One region of the Leptolyngbya sp. CCY15150 genome, then DNA from elsewhere that is predicted to be linked to it. Evidence: riboswitches for the same ligand, from Rfam matches in the RefSeq annotation. Region 1 holds a riboswitch; the other holds the start of a gene.
What was found. Region 1 has a riboswitch for thiamine pyrophosphate ahead of JUJ53_RS06005 (Na+/proline symporter). Riboswitches for the same ligand answer to the same signal wherever they lie in the genome.
Positions count from the first base shown of each region.

Region 1 (9,773 bases):
TTTTAGCATATTATTGTCAATCAATTTAGAGACGCTGCTGGATCAGGGTATGAGTCAGCAACGCCTATCCATCATCTAGCAATCTGCGGTGGAAATTGCCCCTTCAGTTAGATCTTAGTCCTGGGTTGGCAGAACCTCAGAGTAGGCCTTGACATCGGTTTTCAGGCGGCTAAATTCAAAGTCCGCTGCGGTGTCTGATTGAGGGGCGATCGCATTCCAGATCAACACCACAGCCACAGAGACCACAATCGGTGCTGAGAAACTGACAAGCAAGTCACCGGCAAAAGGCACATTGTTCCAAGGGCTAAAGTCGGGTTTCGGGAAAAAGATAGCACCCACGCCAATTCCCGCCACGCTGCTCACCAAGGCAGTCATCCCATTAATCCTGCGGTTATAGAGACCATACAAGACTGGGAACAAGGCTCCAGCACAGACCAAATCGGCGAGCAGGAATAAATAAAGCACGTTATAGCCCTGGGCAGCCACCAAAATGACGGGAATACTAATGGCTACGGTCAAAATCCGCGAGAGGCGCAGTAGGCCATTCTCATTGCTTTGGGGCAACAGCCGCCGTAGATCCAGAATCAATACGCTGATGAGGCCATTCAGTAAGCTATCGAGACTGCTCATCACCAAGGCTAAGGCTAAGATCAGCACGAGGGCGATCGCCCAGATAGGAATTGCTAACTCCTGCAGCAGGGAGAAGAAGGCAATGTCGCTGTTGAAGCCAAAATGCATGGCCAAGATGCCCAGCAACCCTGAAATGCAAAGCATGGGTAAGATCACCAGCCCTGATGCCAAAAACGATCGCCGCACGGTATTGTCGGTGCGACAGGCATAGATACGTTGCCAGTTACCTTGGTTAAACATTTCCGCAGAGATGATGGCAATCACCAAAGTCAGACCAAACTTGATGGCTGGGCCGTTGCTGAAGCTCAACAGTTCTGGAGCATTGAGGCGCACTGGTTCTAACGCTGCTGTGATGCCGCCGAGGTTGCCCACCGCGATCGCCAGCACAATCAACAGCAAGGGCGTGATGATCACAAACTGAATAGCATCGGTGAAAATGGTGGCTCCTAGCCCGCCATAGGTGGTGTAGACAAAGGTGGCGGTGATCACCACCAAGGCTGTCCATCCCAGCGGTACATCAGCCAGGATATTCACCGCCTTGGCGATCGCTGTTAATTCTGCCACCAGGTAGACCAGCATATAAAAGGCAATGATCAGCAGCGTTAGGGCATACATGGCATTGCCAAAACGGTGGAGCACATATTCATTCAGCGAATGGCCTTGGGGCATGAGCTGGCGGATGCGCGGCCCAATCCACACGAAGCCAATCGACGGGACAGCCTGCCCAATACAATAGCCGGCAATCCCCGCTACGCCGCTAGTGGCTCCCACCTCGGGGGGGCTGAACAAAATCCATGCGCCCATGGTGGACGCGACCACCGTCGCAAAGGCCATCCAACCGCCAAAGCGATTGCGGCTCACCATATAGTCTTCCAAATTAATGCGGTGCCGACTGGCATTAACAATGCCAATTAACGAAAAAACCGCCGTCGTCACCAGCGTAACGACCAGTGCGATCGCCCCAATGGACATCCCACGAACCCTCTCAAAAACGACACAACAGGACGCTAGGGGTACCTGTTGGCCCTCATCCCCCAACCCCTTCTCCCAAAAAGAGAAAAGGAGAGCTGGATTCAAAGTCCCTCTCCCGCTCTGGGGATTTAGGATGAGGGCTACAACGTGGAATGCACCCACCCTGTCTAGAGACTGGGTCGCTGTTCTAGGCTGTCTACCGGTGACGTCATGAACCACCGACGACACGGTTGACGTTACAAACCATCACAATCCACACTTCCCTCCGCTGGTATTACCCAGACTCAGGTTCTGAGGGTGTAATCTCAGCCCGGACTTGCGCCCTAGGCACCCCTAGCTTCTTGGATAGTATCGTACCATTGAAGGGCGATCGCCCCCAGATTTACGTTGTCACCCCACCCCGACATCTATGTCAGCTACCCTAGATGTGCTGCCTGATTCAGAAACCATGAAGCTAAACCCCTCGGACATTGAAAAGCTAGAGCAGTTTTTCGACAAAATTAAGTCGGATACCTATCCAGAACCGCCCAGTGGGCTACATACGGCGATCACCCAGCGGATGATTGATGAAGTATTCAGCCAATACACCTTACCCGACGGGGCAGCGGTACTGGATATTGGCTGTGGTCAAGGGGTGGCGCTAGAGCTATTTTTACAGCGAAATCTCAAACCTGTCGGCATTACGCTGAACCCTAAAGATGTCGCCGTTTGTCAAGACAAAGGGTACGAGGTCTATGAGATGGATCAATCGTTCCTAGACTTTCCCGATGCCACCTTTGATTTTATCTGGTGCCGTCATTGCCTAGAGCACAGCATTTTTCCTTATTTCACCCTGAGCGAAATCTTTCGGGTGATGAAACCCGGTGCCTATCTCTATATTGAAGTCCCAGCTCCTGATACAAGCTGTCGTCATCAGGATAATCAAAATCACTACAGTACCCTAGGCAAAAGTGCGTGGCGATCGCTAATTCAGCGCACGGGTTTTCAGATCCTGGAACTGCGGGATATTTCCTTTCAGGTGCCAGCCGGGCCCGATACCTACTGGGCTATGATTCAACAAAAACCTATTTAAGACTGAGAATACTATGACAACCATACCGGCGGGAGAGAATCAACCATGAGTGATGCCTGGATCATCCCTGGTACGTTTGGGGGCATTACGCTGCTCGGTGTTACGCTCCTTGGATTCGGCATTTTTTTCTTGAAAGAAGCCCGTCTTAGTCAAGATTGGCCATCGGTGCAGGGTAAGGTAAACAGCATTCAGGTGGTTGGTCGCCTTTCTGGTCAAGGAGCAACGGCACGCAAACAATACCACTACACCATTCGATATACCTATCACGTTGAGGGACAGGACTACACAAGCGATCGCTATTCTTTGGGGACGGGCGTCAATGCAAGTTCACGCTATTATGGCCAAAGGGAAGAGGCTAGAAACGCCGCCCGACAGGACTACAAGCTGGGTCAACCCATCGATGTTTACTACGATCCCCATGATCCTGAGAAGGCCTTGCTGCATCCGGGGGTCAACCGAGCCACCTATGTCCCGCTTGTTTTGGGACTATTATTCACCGCCAGCGGCCTAGTCTTTCTCGTTCCGTGGTGGTTGGGTATGTTCAGCAGCCCCAGTCCCGATCTAGGTTTGCCTGACTAGGGCCATAGCGCAGAGTGTAAGCCATAGCTACAGGATAATCCTCAATTTCTACTAAGGCGATCGCCTCCTGTTTTGGTGTCAGCATTATGGACAAGCACTTTAGACAGCAAGGGTCGTCTAATGTCGCCAATGTTCACTAGAGTGTAAGACATTGATACATTTTGTAGCATGAGCTAGGACATGATCGCTAACGCAGTCAAACAATCGCCCCTTGGCAAGGATATAGGAGGATTTTTCATGCTGGCTATTCCGCTAGCCAGTGCCCAGGTCGCCCAGGCCACGGTTGGTCTGGTGGATACGATCATGATGGGGCGTTTAGGCACCGAAAGCCTTGCAGCGGGAGGGCTGGCATCCACCATGTTCCAGTTTTGCCTAACGACGGTCAGCGGTATCGTGATGGCAGTCAGTCCCCTAGTTGCCGAGGCCTATGGAGCCGGACAACCAGCACGAGTCGAACATATTGCTCGCCAAGGACTGTGGCTGGCCATCATCCTCACCCTGCCCTTAATGATAATCATCAGTCACTTGGATGCAGGTTTGCTGGCCCTTGGACAACCGGAAGCGATCGCCACCCGTGCTGCTCCCTACTTCAGGTTTATTGTCTGGGGAATTTTTCCAGCGTTGGGCTTTGCTATGCTGCGAGGCTATGCGTCAGCCCTGTCCCAAGCCAATGTTGTGATCATTATTGTGATCATCGGCACCCTGGTCAATATTACGGGTAATTATGTGCTGGGGTTTGGTAAACTTGGCTTTCCCCGCATGGAATTAGCTGGACTAGGGCTTTCCAGTGGGCTTAGCTTTTGGTTTATGTTTATCCTATTTCTCATCTATACTCTCAAGCATCCGCAGCTCAAAAACTATCGATTTCTGCAAAACTTCCATCACGTCAACCTCAAAATTCTCCAGAAGCTAACCACCATAGGAGGAGCGATCGCCATCACCATTGCTCTAGAATATGGCTTATTTGCCACCGTCACCTTCCTCATGGGTATCCTAGGAACCGATATCCTTGCCGCCCATCAAACCGTCTACCAAACCATGTATATTATCTTCATGGTTCCCCTAGGAATGTCCTACGCCGTGACAGCCCGTGTAGGTCAGTGGCTGGGGCAGAAGGATATGAAGGGCGTGCGCCGAGCGGGCTATGTTGGTATGGTGATTGCCGGATTATTTATGTTCGTCACAGCGATCGCTTTAGTGATCTATCGTCGGCAGGTGATTGGCATCTATATCGACATCGATCATCCAGATAATGCTCGGGTTCTCGCCTTAGCGATACCGATGTTATTTGTTTCATCCATCGCCCAACTGTTAGACGGCATCCAGCGCGTAGCCATGGGAGCGCTCCATGGACTTCAAGACACCCGTATTCCTATGCTGATCAGCGGTCTAGCTTTTTGGGGTGTGGGTCTCACAAGCGGCTATGGTCTTGGGTTTATCCTAGGATTTGAAGGAGTGGGATTATGGATTGGGCAGTCAATCGGCGTTGCAGTTGCTGGTCTAATTTCTATTCTGCGGTTTCATCGCCTCACAGGTCGCCGAACAGCGATAGTATCTATCAAGCCATAGCGTTCCGCCTGCGTCCACAGTAGCTGGAGCAGCGATCGCAACAACTGCAGCTTGCATCATCATCACAGGCGGCTAGCTTCCCAGCCCAGCAATGCCGCCTTGCGCTCCAGCCCCCACCGATAGCCACCTAAGTCTCCCGACTCACGAATCACTCGATGGCAAGGAATTAGATAGCCCACAGGATTCCGCCCGATCGCTGTCCCCACTGCCCTTGCTGCGGTAGGACGACCCAGGATCTTAGCCATCCCACCATAGGTTGCTAAGCCGCCCGGAGGAATCATCAGGAGCGATCGCCAGACCTGAATCTGAAAATTGGTGCCTTTCACATGGGCCGTCAAAGGCGTAGGATGAGTTGCAAGGGGGGTAAAAATGCGATCGCTCACCTCCTGCGTCGTTGCCGGATCCAGAATCAGTTCTGCGGCTGGCCATTCTGTCTGCAAATACGATATGGCCGCATCTACATCACTCTCTTCTAAGAATATCAGATTACATATCCCTCGATGGGTGAGAGCAATTAAGGCGTAACCAAACGGTGTCCCATGGATACCATAGCGAATCTGCAAGCCACGACCGCCAGACTTATATTCTCCAGGAGACATAGCCTCTAGGTTGACAAATAAATCATGCAGGCGTCCCGGACTCGATAAGCCAGCATCAAGGGTGAGATCTAGCAAATTTTTGCTGGTCTGAATCTTTGACTTAGCATAGCCCACCGTCAGATATTGTAAAAATCGTTTAGGACTGATGCCAACCCATTGGGTGAATAAGCGCTGAACGTGAGATTCACTGAGATGTAGATGAGCAGCGATCGCCTTCAGGTCAGGCTGTTCGGCATGGTGTTGCCGCAGGAACGCGATCGCCGCCGCGATGCGTTCGTAAGTGTCCTGCTGATTGAGCTTGGTATCCGCTGAAGAGGTCATAGTGTCGTCTAGTGCCGCTCTCTATCACCCTCACTGTACTGATGGCTGGACAATTCCACCACCCGTTTCTTGCTGTCTAGGTTCAGGCTGTCCCTTCAGAAGCGAAAGAGTACCCCTGGGGGTACTGCCAACCCCTAGGTCGCGTTTCTATCGTTGAAGAGTCCAGGCAAGGATTGCTGGAGGTCGCAGCTTGCATATCGTTCAACAGGATCGCCGTCGTCCACGGTTAGCACCTCACATCGCCCAGGTACGTATGCTCAACCTACCAGCGATCGCCGCTTACCTGGGCCGGTTTTTGCATCATCTCATCCGCCCTCGTGGTCTTGAATCAACGCCCCCTTTACTAATGTCCAGGAGAACTACAATGGATCCAATTTTATATTGGAATGACGTTGCCCTTGAAGCCAATCGTGTCAGCCACACCAATGGAGCAGGGGAGCAAACCGGCCCCACGCTCAGTTCACGAGCCTTAGCCATTGTCCACTTAGCCATGTATGATGCCTATGCTGGCGTACGCGGCAATCCCCATGCTCCCGTCAATCTATCTCCCTACCTACCTGGTTTGCCTAAGCCTCAGGCCAATGCTTCTGCCGATGCTGCGGTTGCCATGGCTGCCCACACAACCTTATCTCTATTATTTCCCAGCCAAAAAGCCTTTTTTGACACCAAATTAGCGCAGGCTGATCTAAGCGGCGACAATCTGCAAGATGGCTATGATTATGGACGCCTTGTAGCCCAGAAGATTCTAGAAAAACGGCAGGAGGATCCAAGCTCTAGCGATGCCAATTACACCGCATCGTTAGTCCCCGGTGCCCATCGCCTGGATCCAGATAACCTAACCCAAGGTTTCCATGCACCCTTTTACGGTGCAGAATCCCGATGCTTTGCAGTTACCAATCGCCACGAATTAGACGCTCCCCCAGCCTTAGACAGTGATGACTATCGCCAAGCCCTACGGCAAGTACGGGGCAAGGGTATTGCACCAGACTTGATGGGCACTCTACCCAATGATCTGGAACCACGCACGCCGAACGAAACGCTGATTGGTGTCTACTGGGGCTACGACGGTGCAGCTGAGCTAGGTACTCCACCTCGGCTCTATAACCAGATTGTTCGTAAGGTCGCGATCGCTCGCGGCAATACTGTAGACCAAAATGCGCGGCTCTTTGCCTTGGTGAACGTGGCTATGGGCGATGCCGGCATCTTAGCTTGGGATCAAAAATATATCCATGACCTATGGCGTCCTATTGTGGGCATTCGAGAGGGCGATCGCTCCCTAGGCCCCAGTGGCACCGGGCAAAGCGGTGAGTTATCTGAGAATGCTGATCCATCATGGCTACCCCTAGGCGCGCCTCGCAGCAATGCACCCACACCCACCAACAATTTCACGCCTAACTTTCCTGCCTATCCCTCAGGTCATGCTACCTTTGGAGCAGCGGCGCTACAGATGACTCGATTATTCTACGGCACTACCGGCTGCGGTAGCGACAACCTGTTTGATGGATTAACCTTTGTCTCCGAGGAATTCAATGGCATAACCACGGATAGTCAAGGTACGGTGCGTCCTCGCCATGTACGCAGCTTTCCAGATGGTCTATGGCAGATGATTGTGGAAAATGGACTCAGCCGAGTTTATATCGGTGTGCATTGGATGTTTGATGCCTTTGCCGTCGATAGTTCTGGCAACCCCGATCCATCTCAAAATATTGGAGGAATGCCCCTGGGCATCAAGATTGCCGAGGATATTTTCACCAATGGTCTCAACCTTTCGGTCATCGGGCCGCGTCAACCCCATTACTAATAGAGTCATCGTCCCATGGGTGACGATATCAAGGAGATTAAGCCCTAATTCTCTCATCAGTATAGTTAGCTAGTCTGGCGAGTGTTCGTCAGAATATCCCACCATCACAAAAGAGTTGCAGCATATCTCCCGCTAGCGCTCTTCCAAATTAGACCACCCACTGATCTTAGCCCTTCTCCCCTCAGGAGAGGGGTTTGGAGTTTGGGCGGCGCTATTCACCTTGAAGGGATGCTCTAGATTGGACAACATGGGCTGTGATGAGTCAGCAATAAGTATTTTATCCATCGTCCCATCATCTGCCATAAACAGTAGATTGGGCACCCAATGGATCAGAGGTTCAGGGGGTGCAGAGCCGGACTGGAGCTCAGCAATTCAGTAACGGTGAGGGTTGGGGAATACGTTGCTGATCGATCGCCTCCTCCACGAGACGCACAGGGATAAGGTTCACCGCACAGGCCTTCAGTTCTGGCTGCAGGGAGGTGGGGCAGAGGGCCGCGTGAGTTAGGGCATTCACCTCGGCATCATCGGCCCAGATTGCGCCCCAGTGCATGGGCATGAAGACCGTACCGGGGGCGATCGCTTTCGTAATCGTCACCGGCAGGCGAACCAAGCCGCGCCGCGATCGCACCTCCACCCAATCGCCTTCCTGTAGATCGAAAGGAGCTGCATCTTTGGGGTGAATTTCTAGGAACGGAGCCGGGTGCATGGCGGCGGTTTTCGCAATCCGACCGGTGCGGGTCTGGGTATGCCAATGGCCGTAGAGGCGACCGTTGGTGAGCACGAGGGGATAGTCAGGATCGCTGGGTTCTGACAGACCGCGAGCATGAACCGCCGCAAATCGGGCCCGACCGTCGGGGGTGGGAAAATGCCGATCGGTATAGAGGCGGCGATCGCTTTTCTGCCAGTCGGTGGATTGCTGGGAATAGGGCCATTGCACGGGCCCTTGCTCCAGCAGGCGATCGTGGCTGATGCCGGTCATATCACAGAGGCGATCGCCGGTGAGTTGCACAAACTCGGCATACACCTCGGACGACGTAGTCGCAGAAAACTGCTGCTCAAATCCTAGACGGCGACCCACCTCGGCAAAAATTTCCCAATCAGCCTTGGCTTCACCCACCGGCAAACGTACAGCAGAACAAAGGGTGACCCGTCGCTCGGAGTTGGTCATGGTGCCCGTTTTTTCGCCCCACTGGGCCGCCGGTAGGAGCACATGGGCGTAGGCTGCCGTTTCCGTGGGATAGTAGGCATCTTGATAGACCGTGAAGGGCGATCGCTTCAAGGCGGCATGGGTGCGCTGCAGGTCGGGCATACTCACGGCCAGGTTGGTCGCCGCAACCCAGAGCATCTTCACCGCGCCGCTTTCCAGGCCGCGAATCATCTCCCAGGCGGAACGGCCCGGTGTGGGAGATATCTGCCCTTCCGGCACCTGCCAATGCTGTTCAACCTGGCGGCGATGGTCGGGATTTTTCACCGAGCGGTAGCCTGGCAACAGGTGCGATAGGCCACCGGCTTCGCGCCCCCCCATAGCGTTGGGCTGCCCCGTTAGCGAGAAGGGGCCGGTGCCCGGCTTGCCAATATTGCCGGTCATCAGGTGTAGATTAATCAGGCTGCACACCTTAGCCGTGCCTTCGGCATACTGGTTGAGCCCCATTGACCAGAGCGACAGCACCCGTTTCGCCTGCCCCCAGTAATCAGCCGCTTGCTGGAGATCGTCCAAAGGAATACCGCAGGTGGCGGCTACGCGCTCGGGCGGATAATGGCGCAGTACGTCGGCATACTGGGAAAAGCCGCTGGTGCATTCATCGATAAACGGTACGTCTAAATCGCCGCGCTGCAGCAGCAGATGGGCAATGCCATGCATCAGGTCAATATCAGTGCCGGGGCGAATGGCTAGGTGCAGATCCGCTGCCTCGGCGGTGGGAGTGCGGCGCGGATCGACCACAATCAGCTTGACATGCTTGTTGCGCTTGTGGTGCTTGCGCAGACGGTTGAACACAATCGGGTGGCATTCGGCGGTGTTGGTGCCGATCAGAAACGCACAGTCGGTTTCCTCTAAATCCTCATAGCAACAGGGCGGGCCATCCGAGCCCAAACTATAGGTATAGCCCGCCACAGCCGAGGACATACAGAGTCGCGAATTAGCATCAAAATTATTGGTACCCAAACAGCCTTTGATCAGCTTCTGGGCCGTGTAGTAGTCCTCCGTGTGGAACTGTCCCGACCCATACAT
Region 1 is NZ_JACSWB010000147.1:94,667-104,439, reverse strand. Features, by position in the region: gene JUJ53_RS06005 (Na+/proline symporter) at 115-1,602, opposite strand; TPP riboswitch at 1,846-1,947, opposite strand; gene JUJ53_RS06000 (class I SAM-dependent methyltransferase) at 2,012-2,674, shown strand; gene JUJ53_RS05995 (DUF3592 domain-containing protein) at 2,720-3,253, shown strand; gene JUJ53_RS05990 (MATE family efflux transporter) at 3,491-4,822, shown strand; gene JUJ53_RS05985 (methylated-DNA--[protein]-cysteine S-methyltransferase) at 4,885-5,742, opposite strand; gene JUJ53_RS05980 (vanadium-dependent haloperoxidase) at 6,107-7,543, shown strand; gene JUJ53_RS05975 (nitrate reductase) at 7,908-9,773, opposite strand, start outside.

Region 2 (9,773 bases), on a different contig from region 1:
ATCGATCCAGGTGTTAGCGCTCACCCAGTCGCGACCTATTTCCCCAACCTCTCTGATTGTCGGCAATCCCCAGATGCCTAGCGTTGGACAACCACCGCTGCCCCTCTCGCCGCTGCCCAATGCTGAGCAGGAAGCGATTGAAATTGCCGCTTTTCTCGATACCGATCCTCTCCTAGGAGCAGAAGCTACCGAATCGCGAGTTGTGCAGCAGATGGGAGAGGCACAGGTGATCCATCTTGCCACTCACGGTCTTCTCGATGATTTAGGCGAAGTAGGGTTGCCGGGAGCGATCGCCCTTGCCCCATCCAGGAGCGACAATGGCTTACTCACCGCTGGAGAAATCTTAGAGCTACGCTTATCTGCGGATCTGGTTGTCCTGAGCGCCTGTGATACAGGACGAGGGCGGATTACGGGTGATGGAGTTTTAGGGTTATCTCGATCCTTTATGGCGGCTGGAGCCAATAGCGTTCTTGTCTCACTATGGGCAGTGCCCGATGATTCTACCACTCTCCTGATGACAGAGTTTTACCGACACCTGGCTGAAACACCAGACTCAGCTCAGGCTCTGCGCCAAGCGATGTTAACCACAATGGAAACCTATCCTAGCTCCCGCGACTGGGCGGCATTTACCCTCATGGGTCAATCATCCCTCAGCCAACCATAGTTAGGGCTCAGAGGCGATCGCGTCGGGCTTAGCTGATGCAACAATCTCTCGAATATGATCAACCCGCTGCTGATACTCACCATTGGACAGAACGGCTGCCGATCCTTCTGTTGAGAGAGAGGTTTGTAGATCAATCCATGACCGACAACCGCCATAGCTGCTATCGTAGGTTAGCGTATGAGGCGTAGATAATCGATGAACCCGCAGCAATAGACCCAACAGAGGCGATCGCGGCTTCCAGTTCAGGCGATCGCTCACGAACGTCTCATTCCAGATATGAAACGGCAGTAGAGGCTGGAGGGCGATCGCTTTGGGTAAGGATAGAACATCGGTAATCTGCGCCCAGCCTGTGAGGGTGACGTTTTGGGGATGCCATCCCGATTCCACCGGCTGCACCTGATGGGCATACACAGGCTTCAGCAAAGCAGGTTTCTGGTGCTCGTAGGTTGGAAATAACCACACCTGCCGATGGGGAATAGTGAACTCTCCCTGGGTTTCGCGAATGCCGCCCTTGCGCAAGAGCAGAATGGTGTCGCCCTGGGTGAGCGCCTGTACCGCCACATGCCATTCCTTTAGAGCAGAGGTTAGATCAAGAGGTGCCATCATCGTCTAGTCTCCAGAAGTTGACCATTGGCTAAAGGGATGTTGAGCTAGATAAGCATTAAAATAGCGCGGATCACCGGATACGTCTTGGCCAATCCAGGGCGGCAGGTCAATCGCCTGATGTTCATCGTGGAGTTCCACCTCAGCGATAATGAGACCTGCATTATCACCGTTAAATTCATCCACCTCCCATACCAGGTCAGCGATCGCAATTCGGTAGCGAACCTTTTCGATCATCGGCGATGAACAGAGCAAGCGCATAATATCATCCGCATCGGTGCGCGGAATTTCATACTCAAATTCTGCCCGACTTAGCCCCACGGTCGGCCCCTTCAGAGTTAGGTAACTGCGATCGCCCGCCACTCGCACCCGCACCGTGCGCCCCTGATCCGACACGATATAGCCTTGACGATAGACGGTTCCCTGACCGAGCGATCGCCAGTCGTCGCCAATTACCAAAAACTTACGCTCAATTTCCGTGCCCATAGACTACACTCCCCATCTTCCTAAGACTGATCCTGTAAATAGAGAAATGCTGCCACCTCAGCCGCCGTCGGTTGGGCAGCGATCGCGCCCGCTCTCAACGTCGTCAAGGCACCCACCGCACTGGCATAGGTGACCATCTGCCGCACCTGATCTGCATCTTTGAGGGCATCCATGCCCCGCTGACACAGTTGATGAATGAACCCGGCCAAGAAGCTATCGCCCGCGCCGGTGGTGTCCTCCACATCCAAGGAGAAAGCGGGCAGCTTGCCTTCATGGTCACCCAGGTAATAGGTGCAGCCCTTTTCCCCGGCGGTCACCAAGACCCCTTCCACATGCCCCAGCAGATGGGCGATCGCCGCTGGTTCTACAGTGTTAAACAGCCACAGAGCTTCATCATCCGAGAGCTTTAGAAAGTCGGCCCGTTCAAGATACTGGCGAATCAACGACTTGGCTTGCCTAGGATCGGGCCAAAACATCGGCCGCCAGTTCACGTCTATCATCACCTTGAGGAAGCGATCGTCGGCAAAATCTAGGGCCCGATCAATCGCCTGGCGCGTGGTGGGATAGGCCAACTCCAAGGTGCCTAGCACCAAGATTTCTGCGGCATCAAACAAGGCACCGGGCAACAAATCTGCCTGTAGGCGCGTATCGGCAAAGACTGTCGTATCGCGATCGCCAAAGCCTGCAAACTGGCGATCGCCCTCTAGGGAACGCACCACATAGACCTCACGGGTGGGAGCTGTACCATGGCGCTGAATGCCCACCCCATTCACTCCGGTGGTGCGCAGCAGTTCCACCAAGATTTGCCCCGGCTCATCTTCTCCCACACAGCCCACAAATCCTGCCGCCGTCCCCAGTTTCACCAGCGCACAAGCCACATTGGCCGGAGCCCCTCCCGGATAGGGCGTCCAAGACACCACCTCATCCACCGCCAAACCGGGCTGGTCTGCAATCCGGTCAAACAGCACTTCGCCCAAACACAACACAAGCGGCTCAGTCACCATAGTTTTCTTTGCAGGATAGTAGGAACGTCACGCCGACGAAAACGCGGGTCATCACCATGAGGTACCTAATCGTAGCAAGATCTAGGGCGATCGCCACCCATTCCCCGGTTTGCCCCCCATACCCATACCATGAAGACCCCAAGGACTTCAATGGCAACTCATACTTATGGAGGAGCGAGACGCTCACAGAACCTTGATGGCTCACATGCCAAGGTCATAGCCTCATTCAGCAACGCCGGCACGACCAGAGCAAAGGGAGCGATCGCTCTCTAAAACATGACGGTTGTGGCGCAGGTAGTCACTTAACCACTGACAGCTTTGGTCGATTAACTCGGTGCGGGTCAGGGGAGTGGCGGGGATTGCCGTCACATCCCAAACCTTCACCACCCGGTCGGCGGCACCCGAGATCAGACGATCACCATCAGGATTAAACGCGATCGCTGCCACCCGTTGCTGATGTCCCTCTAGGGTTTGCAATAAGGTACCATCTGGAGACCAAAGCTTTACCGTATTATCAAAACTGCCAGATGCTAACATCTCACCGGAAGGGCTAAAGCTAACCGATGTCACCCCTGAACGATGGGCCGTAAACTGTTCCAACAGTTCGCCCTTCATCGACCAAAGAATGACGGTATTATCCATACTTCCCGAGGCTAGGCGCTGGCCATCGGGCGAAAAGGATACGCTATAGACACCTGCCTGATGGCCTTCCAGGGTATGAACTAACTCTCCTTCCAGCGTCCAGATCCGCGCCGTATTATCGCTACTAGCAGAGGCTAGGTATTGACTATCGGGCGAAAAGGTTACCGTACGCACCCCTTCTCGATGTCCTGATAGCTCTCGCACCAACTCTCCCTGCCTCGTCCATATCCGAATAATCTTATCATCTCCTGCGGAGGCAATCCATTGACCATCAGGAGAGATATGAACGCTCAGCACCTCTTGAGTATCGGCATTCACGGTGCGCAGGAGGTCACCTTGGCGATTCCATAGATAAAGTTGACCGTCAGAACCACCGACTACAATCAAATCACCGGTCGCATCCAAGCTCACCGCATTAGGAATGCCTTGAGGTTGAGTGATGGTTAGCTCTTGGGTAAAAAAGTTCTGATTATTCCGTCGCCAGATTTGGATGGTGGTATCGGTGCTGGTGGAAGCGATCGCCTCCCCATCTCCGCTGACCGCAACGCTGAGCACCCGCCGATCATGCCCTTGAATATTTTGGTGCAATTCTCCAGCAATATTCCAGACCCGCAGTGTTTTATCGTAGCTACCTGACACAACGGTATCTCGATCAAAAAATGCCGCTCCAGAAGCAATATCCAAATGGCGGAAGGTGTCGATCAGCAGGCCCGTTTCTGTAGACCAAACTCGCACCGTATGATCGGCACTAGCCGAGACTAAGCGCTGGCCATCGGGACTGAAATTTGCACTGATCACTCCAGAGGTATGCCCTTCCAGAACTCTCAAGAGATTGCCCTGAATATCCCAGAGCCGTAAGGTATCGTCAGCGCTGGCAGTTGCAATGCGTTTCCCATCCGGCGAGAAGCGTACGGCCCAGATTTCGCCTTCATGCCCTTCAAAGGACTGCAATAACGATCCGTCTAAGTTCCAAAGGCGCGCAATTTTATCGCCACTACCAGAGATAAGTTGCTGGCCATCGGGTGAAAAGCGAATACTAAACACCTTATCTTGCCCAACAGACCATCGTCGTAGCTCATTCCCTTCTAGGTCAACTAAGCGAATGGTTGAATCGGCGGAAGCGATCGCTAAGGTATCGCCAGCTGCATTGAAATCCACACTCCATAGGGGCGCATCATAGGTCAGGGTATTCAGTAAAGTACCATCAACGCTCCAGATTTTCACCGTTCCATCATCACTAGACGAAGCCAGCCGCTGCCCATCGCGGGAAAAAATGGCTGTCCATACCGTTCCCTCATGTCCCTCAAGGGTTGCCACCAAACTGCCATCCGGACGCCAGAGCTTGATGGTGTTATCTGCACTCGTAGACGAAACCATTTGTCCATCCGGTCTCACATGCAGGTTTGTGATCAGGTCAACATGGTCTTCCATGCGATTTTGTTCAGTTATCAACTGAAATAGATATCTGAGATTATCTTCCGTGCTTTGATGCATAGGGTTATCTGAGGTGATCCATCCCAGCTCAGCTAGATGGATATTGGCCTTGGCGCTAGCCAATAAGCCTCGGAGTTGATCATGGGTTGCAAACGTTGCCCTAGCCGTTTCACTCAGCGTCGCCGTTTGCAGTTCTTCCACGAAACGTCGTTCTCGCTCCGCCACTTGATACTGCACAAAGGCAGTCATCGCTAATCCACAGGCAATTACAAAGCCCACCGTTGCGCCGATAATCGTAATCCGCTGCCGTTGCGATCGCTTTTGGCTGCTGGTGACCACATATTCAGACTGAAGCTGGGTGGGTAAAGGATTTTTTCCCTGGGACGTGGTCAGCCACATTTCCGCCTCGGTCAACAGCGATCCCTGAAGCAGAAAACTAGGGTCGCGATCGCGCTTATCCCATTCCAGCGATCGCGCCAATAATTTGGTGTGGTATTTTACATGGTCTAGATCTGTATCTAAGGCCGTGAGCAGCGCTTGATAGGCTGTTTCAAAATCATCCGTCTCTCGAAAAAAGATCCAGTTGAGTGCCGCTAAAGTCGGAGAAACATCCTTGTATTGCACATCCTGGCAAACAATAGGCAGCAATCGCTTATTCAGAGCAACGGACTTGTCTAACTCCACATTGCATTCATAGGATGCCAACCATTCTGGACTTAATATAAAAATGACCGTATGGGTTTTCTGGATACCTTCCTCAATTTCTAACCGCCAGTCGGCATTGGGTGGAATATCGTTCCAGTCTACCCACACAGTCTTGCCCGACTGAATAAGATAATGGTGCAGCCTAACCGCAAACTCTTTGTTGCGACGACAGTAGGAGAGAAAGATGTCTGTCATGGTTGATTACCCCGATGTCAGTGACGATTGAAGATCACACAGGTAGATGATCCTGATAGATGGCCATCAGGATGAATAGGTTATCAATGGGCTAAACATGCGCGCATAAAAAGGCTGATAGGGACAAACAAGTTCTCCAAAACTTTACAACACTACACTGTTATCATTCCCCCAACTCTCTACGTAATAACCACTATAAAAGCTATAAATCCATAACAACAGACTGCTAGCCCCAACCCCAAGCGATCGCTTGTTCACCCCTGCCATCCAGCCGGGTTCATCAATCAGTGTTGCGATCGCCATCATTTTGTAACGACCTTGTTGACCTAGGGCACGACATGGTAGATTAAATCCACAACCGCTAGGGGTGTCTGGGAAACCGGGCTGAGAATATACCCTGAGAACCTGAGTCCGGCTCATACCGGCGGAGGGAAGCGACTATCTGAGGAATTAAATATGCGTGAATCGTGGGTTAGCCCTCGTCGCGGTCAGCCGATCGTGACGCAGATGCACTATGCTCGGCAGGGCATCTTGACCGAAGAAATGCGCTATGTGGCGCAACGGGAAAACCTATCCCCGGAACTCATTCAAGCTGAAGTGGCGCGGGGGCGGATGATTATTCCCGCCAACATCAACCATGCCAATCTGGAACCCATGGGTATCGGCATCGCCGCCACCTGCAAGGTCAATGCCAATATCGGCGCGTCACCCAACTCATCCAACTTGGATGAAGAAGTAGCCAAGCTACAGTTAGCTGTCAAATATGGTGCAGATACGTTGATGGATCTATCCACCGGCGGCGGTGACTTGGATGCGATTCGCACCGCCATCATCCAAGCCTCACCCATTCCCATCGGCACGGTGCCCATTTACCAGGCTCTAGAGTCGGTGCATGGCGCGATCGAACAGCTCACCCCCGATGATTTTCTGCACATCATCGAAAAACATGCTCAGCAAGGCGTGGACTATATGACCATCCATGCCGGCATTTTGATCGAGCATTTGCCCTTGGTGAAAAACCGGATTACCGGCATCGTATCGCGGGGCGGCGGCATCATTGCCCGCTGGATGCTGCACCACCATCGGCAAAATCCTCTCTATAGCCACTTTGATGACATCATCGAAATCTTCAAACGCTATGATGTGTCCTTCAGTCTAGGCGATTCCCTGCGGCCAGGCTGCCTGCATGATGCCTCCGATGCGGCCCAGCTAGCCGAGCTGAAAACCCTAGGCGACCTCACCCGCCGCGCCTGGGCTCAGGATGTGCAGGTCATGGTGGAGGGGCCAGGGCATGTGCCTATGGATCAAATTGAGTTTAATGTGCGCAAACAAATGGAGGAATGCTCCGAAGCGCCGTTTTATGTCCTAGGCCCGCTGGTGACCGATATCGCACCGGGCTATGACCATATCACCTCCGCCATTGGAGCCGCCATGGCTGGTTGGTATGGTACCGCCATGCTCTGCTACGTGACACCCAAGGAACATCTGGGTTTGCCCAATGCGGAGGATGTGCGCAATGGCCTGATTGCCTACAAAATTGCCGCCCATGCCGCCGACGTCGCTCGCCATCGACCAGGGGCCCGCGATCGCGATGATGCCCTATCCCATGCGCGCTACAACTTTGACTGGAACCGCCAGTTTGAACTCTCCCTCGACCCCGATCGCGCTCGGGAATATCACGACGAAACCCTACCCGCCGATATCTATAAAACAGCGGAATTTTGCTCCATGTGTGGGCCCAAATTCTGCCCCATGCAAACTAAGGTTGATGCCGAAGCCCTAGACCAGCTAGAGCAGTTCCTAGCCCAGGAGAAAGTCGCCGTTTCCTAGGCGTTATCTCGTCATATCCAATCTGGTTAAAGGGTTAGGTACAGGATATAGTCCTGGCTCTGGCCCTTTTCTATAGATCGATACATCGCAATTGACCTGTAGAATGCGTGAGCGCCAGCGTAACGCATCAAAGCCTTACAAAACAGTCTATTACGGCTTCGCTGAACAGCACCATACACCGCGATTTATCTAGATGTGTAGGATGCTCAAGCGATCGCGCCTGCCTCAAAGCTTTGCAGGACAGTGCGTTACGGCTTCACCTAACAGCATTCTACACCCTCATTGTGTTGAAACCCGCGCTCAGATAGACGGTTTGGGCGGCAAGCTCATGGTGTCCAGATCGAGCACCTGGGCCAGATCCTCGGGACTCATCAACTGCTTCTCCAGCACCAGTTGCCGCAGGGATTTACCCGTTTCGAGCGATTCCTTAGCGATCGCTGCTGCATTCAGATAACCAATATGGGGATTCAGCGCCGTCACCAGCGCTAGGCTGCCCTCGGCATAGTCATGGCAGCGATCGCTCTGGGCGACAATGCCTCGGATGCAGCGATGGGTGAGGGCGGCCAGGGTGTTGCCAAGGATTTCGATGCTGTGGATGAGATCGTAGGCAATCAGCGGCATCATCACGTTGAGTTCCAGTTGTCCGGCTTGGGCGGCCAGAGCGATCGCACTGTCGTAGCCCATCACCTGGAAGCAGACCATAGAGGTCATTTCTGCCATCACAGGGTTATATTTACCCGGCATAATCGAAGAACCAGGCTGCACCGGCGGCAGTTGGATTTCCTTAAGACCGGTTTTGGGGCCAGAATCCATCAAGCGTAGGTCGTGGGAGATCTTGACGCAATCCTGCGCCAGGTTCCGCAAAGCTCCAGACACCGCCACAAACGGGGCCATACTTTGCATGGCTGCCATCAGATGGGGGGCGGGTTTCAGGGGCTGGCCCATCAAGTCGCTGAGCAGTTGAGTGACGCGATAGCGGTATTGGGGATGGGTGTTCAACCCCGTACCGGCGGCGCTGCCCCCAATCCCCAGAATAGTCAGGTCTTGGGCAGCGGCTTCTAGGCGGTTGAAATGATCGGTGAGAATCTGGGCCCAGGCTTTGAAGGTTTCGCCCAAGCGCACGGGTACGGCATCTTGCAGGTGGGTGCGGCCTGACTTAACCACGGCGTGGAATTCTTCCGCTTTCGCATCTAGGGAGGCGATCGCGTCGGTGAGGGCCGGATAGAGGGAATGTTCTAGGGCCAGCAGGCCGCCAATGCGAATGGCTGTGGGAATCACATCGTTGGTGGATTGCCCATAGTTGACATGGTCGTTGGGGCTGACGCGGGCGTAGTTGCCCTTTTGGTCGCCCAAGAGTTCTAGGGCGCGGTTGGCCAGCACCTCGTTGACATTCATATGGTGGGAGGTGCCAGCTCCGGCTTGGTACACGTCCACCACAAACTGATCCCGCAGACTACCCTGGAGAATTTCATCAGCAGCTTGCACGATTGCTTGGCTGAGGTCGGCAGGAATGCAGCCCAGTTCTGCATTGGCGATCGCCGTCGCTTTTTTGATCAGCAAACAGGCGTCTACATAGGTGGGCAGAGGGCGCAGGCCACTGATGGGAAAGTTCTCCGTTGCCCGTAGGGTTTGAATGCCGTAGTAGGCGTCATCAGGGATCTGGCGTTCTCCCATCGAGTCTTTCTCAATCCGGTATGCGATCGCGTCTGCCATAGCCCATATCCTTCCATGATCATGTGCGTGGGGTTTTCGAGCGAGAATTCCCCTTGCTGTCCTGCTCCATTGTCTGGTGAACAGCGGCGTTCAGCAATGGGCGATCGCTCACCATTCCCCCAAAAATTCGTCAAAACTTCATACTAATCCTCCTGGGTGCAAATATCCCGTAAGTGTAGGGTTTGCGGATGTCATTTAGAAGACAGCGGTGATAAGCTGAAAAAATCAGGTCTGAATGTCATATAGGGTTGCACTACATATCGCGCTGCTTTTAGCTGCCCCAAGCATGGGGTATCTACTTTTAGGAATCCATGCATGTTAGACACAGCTACGGCCGACGGTGGTCAGTAGAATGCATGTTGCCCCTGAGTCCATGAAGGGTTGTAAGCAGTCGCTTTTTCCATGAATTGACCTACCGTTGTTGCCTCCGGCGGGTACGGGTTTAGATGCTATGTCTCCATCATCGGGCGTGCCATCGAGTTTTCTGATGAGCCGCT
Region 2 is NZ_JACSWB010000218.1:113,747-123,519, reverse strand. Features, by position in the region: gene JUJ53_RS17835 (CHAT domain-containing protein) at 1-664, shown strand, start outside; gene JUJ53_RS17830 (DUF1802 family protein) at 665-1,270, opposite strand; gene JUJ53_RS17825 (CYTH domain-containing protein) at 1,274-1,753, opposite strand; gene JUJ53_RS17820 (carbohydrate kinase) at 1,774-2,754, opposite strand; gene JUJ53_RS17815 (hypothetical protein) at 2,747-2,944, opposite strand; gene JUJ53_RS17810 (TIR domain-containing protein) at 2,980-5,733, opposite strand; TPP riboswitch at 6,087-6,183, shown strand; gene thiC (phosphomethylpyrimidine synthase) at 6,190-7,563, shown strand; gene JUJ53_RS17800 (aspartate ammonia-lyase) at 7,864-9,276, opposite strand.
Region 2: it holds a riboswitch for thiamine pyrophosphate, as region 1 does, so the genes downstream of both, thiC (phosphomethylpyrimidine synthase) here and JUJ53_RS06005 (Na+/proline symporter) in region 1, are expected to answer to the same signal.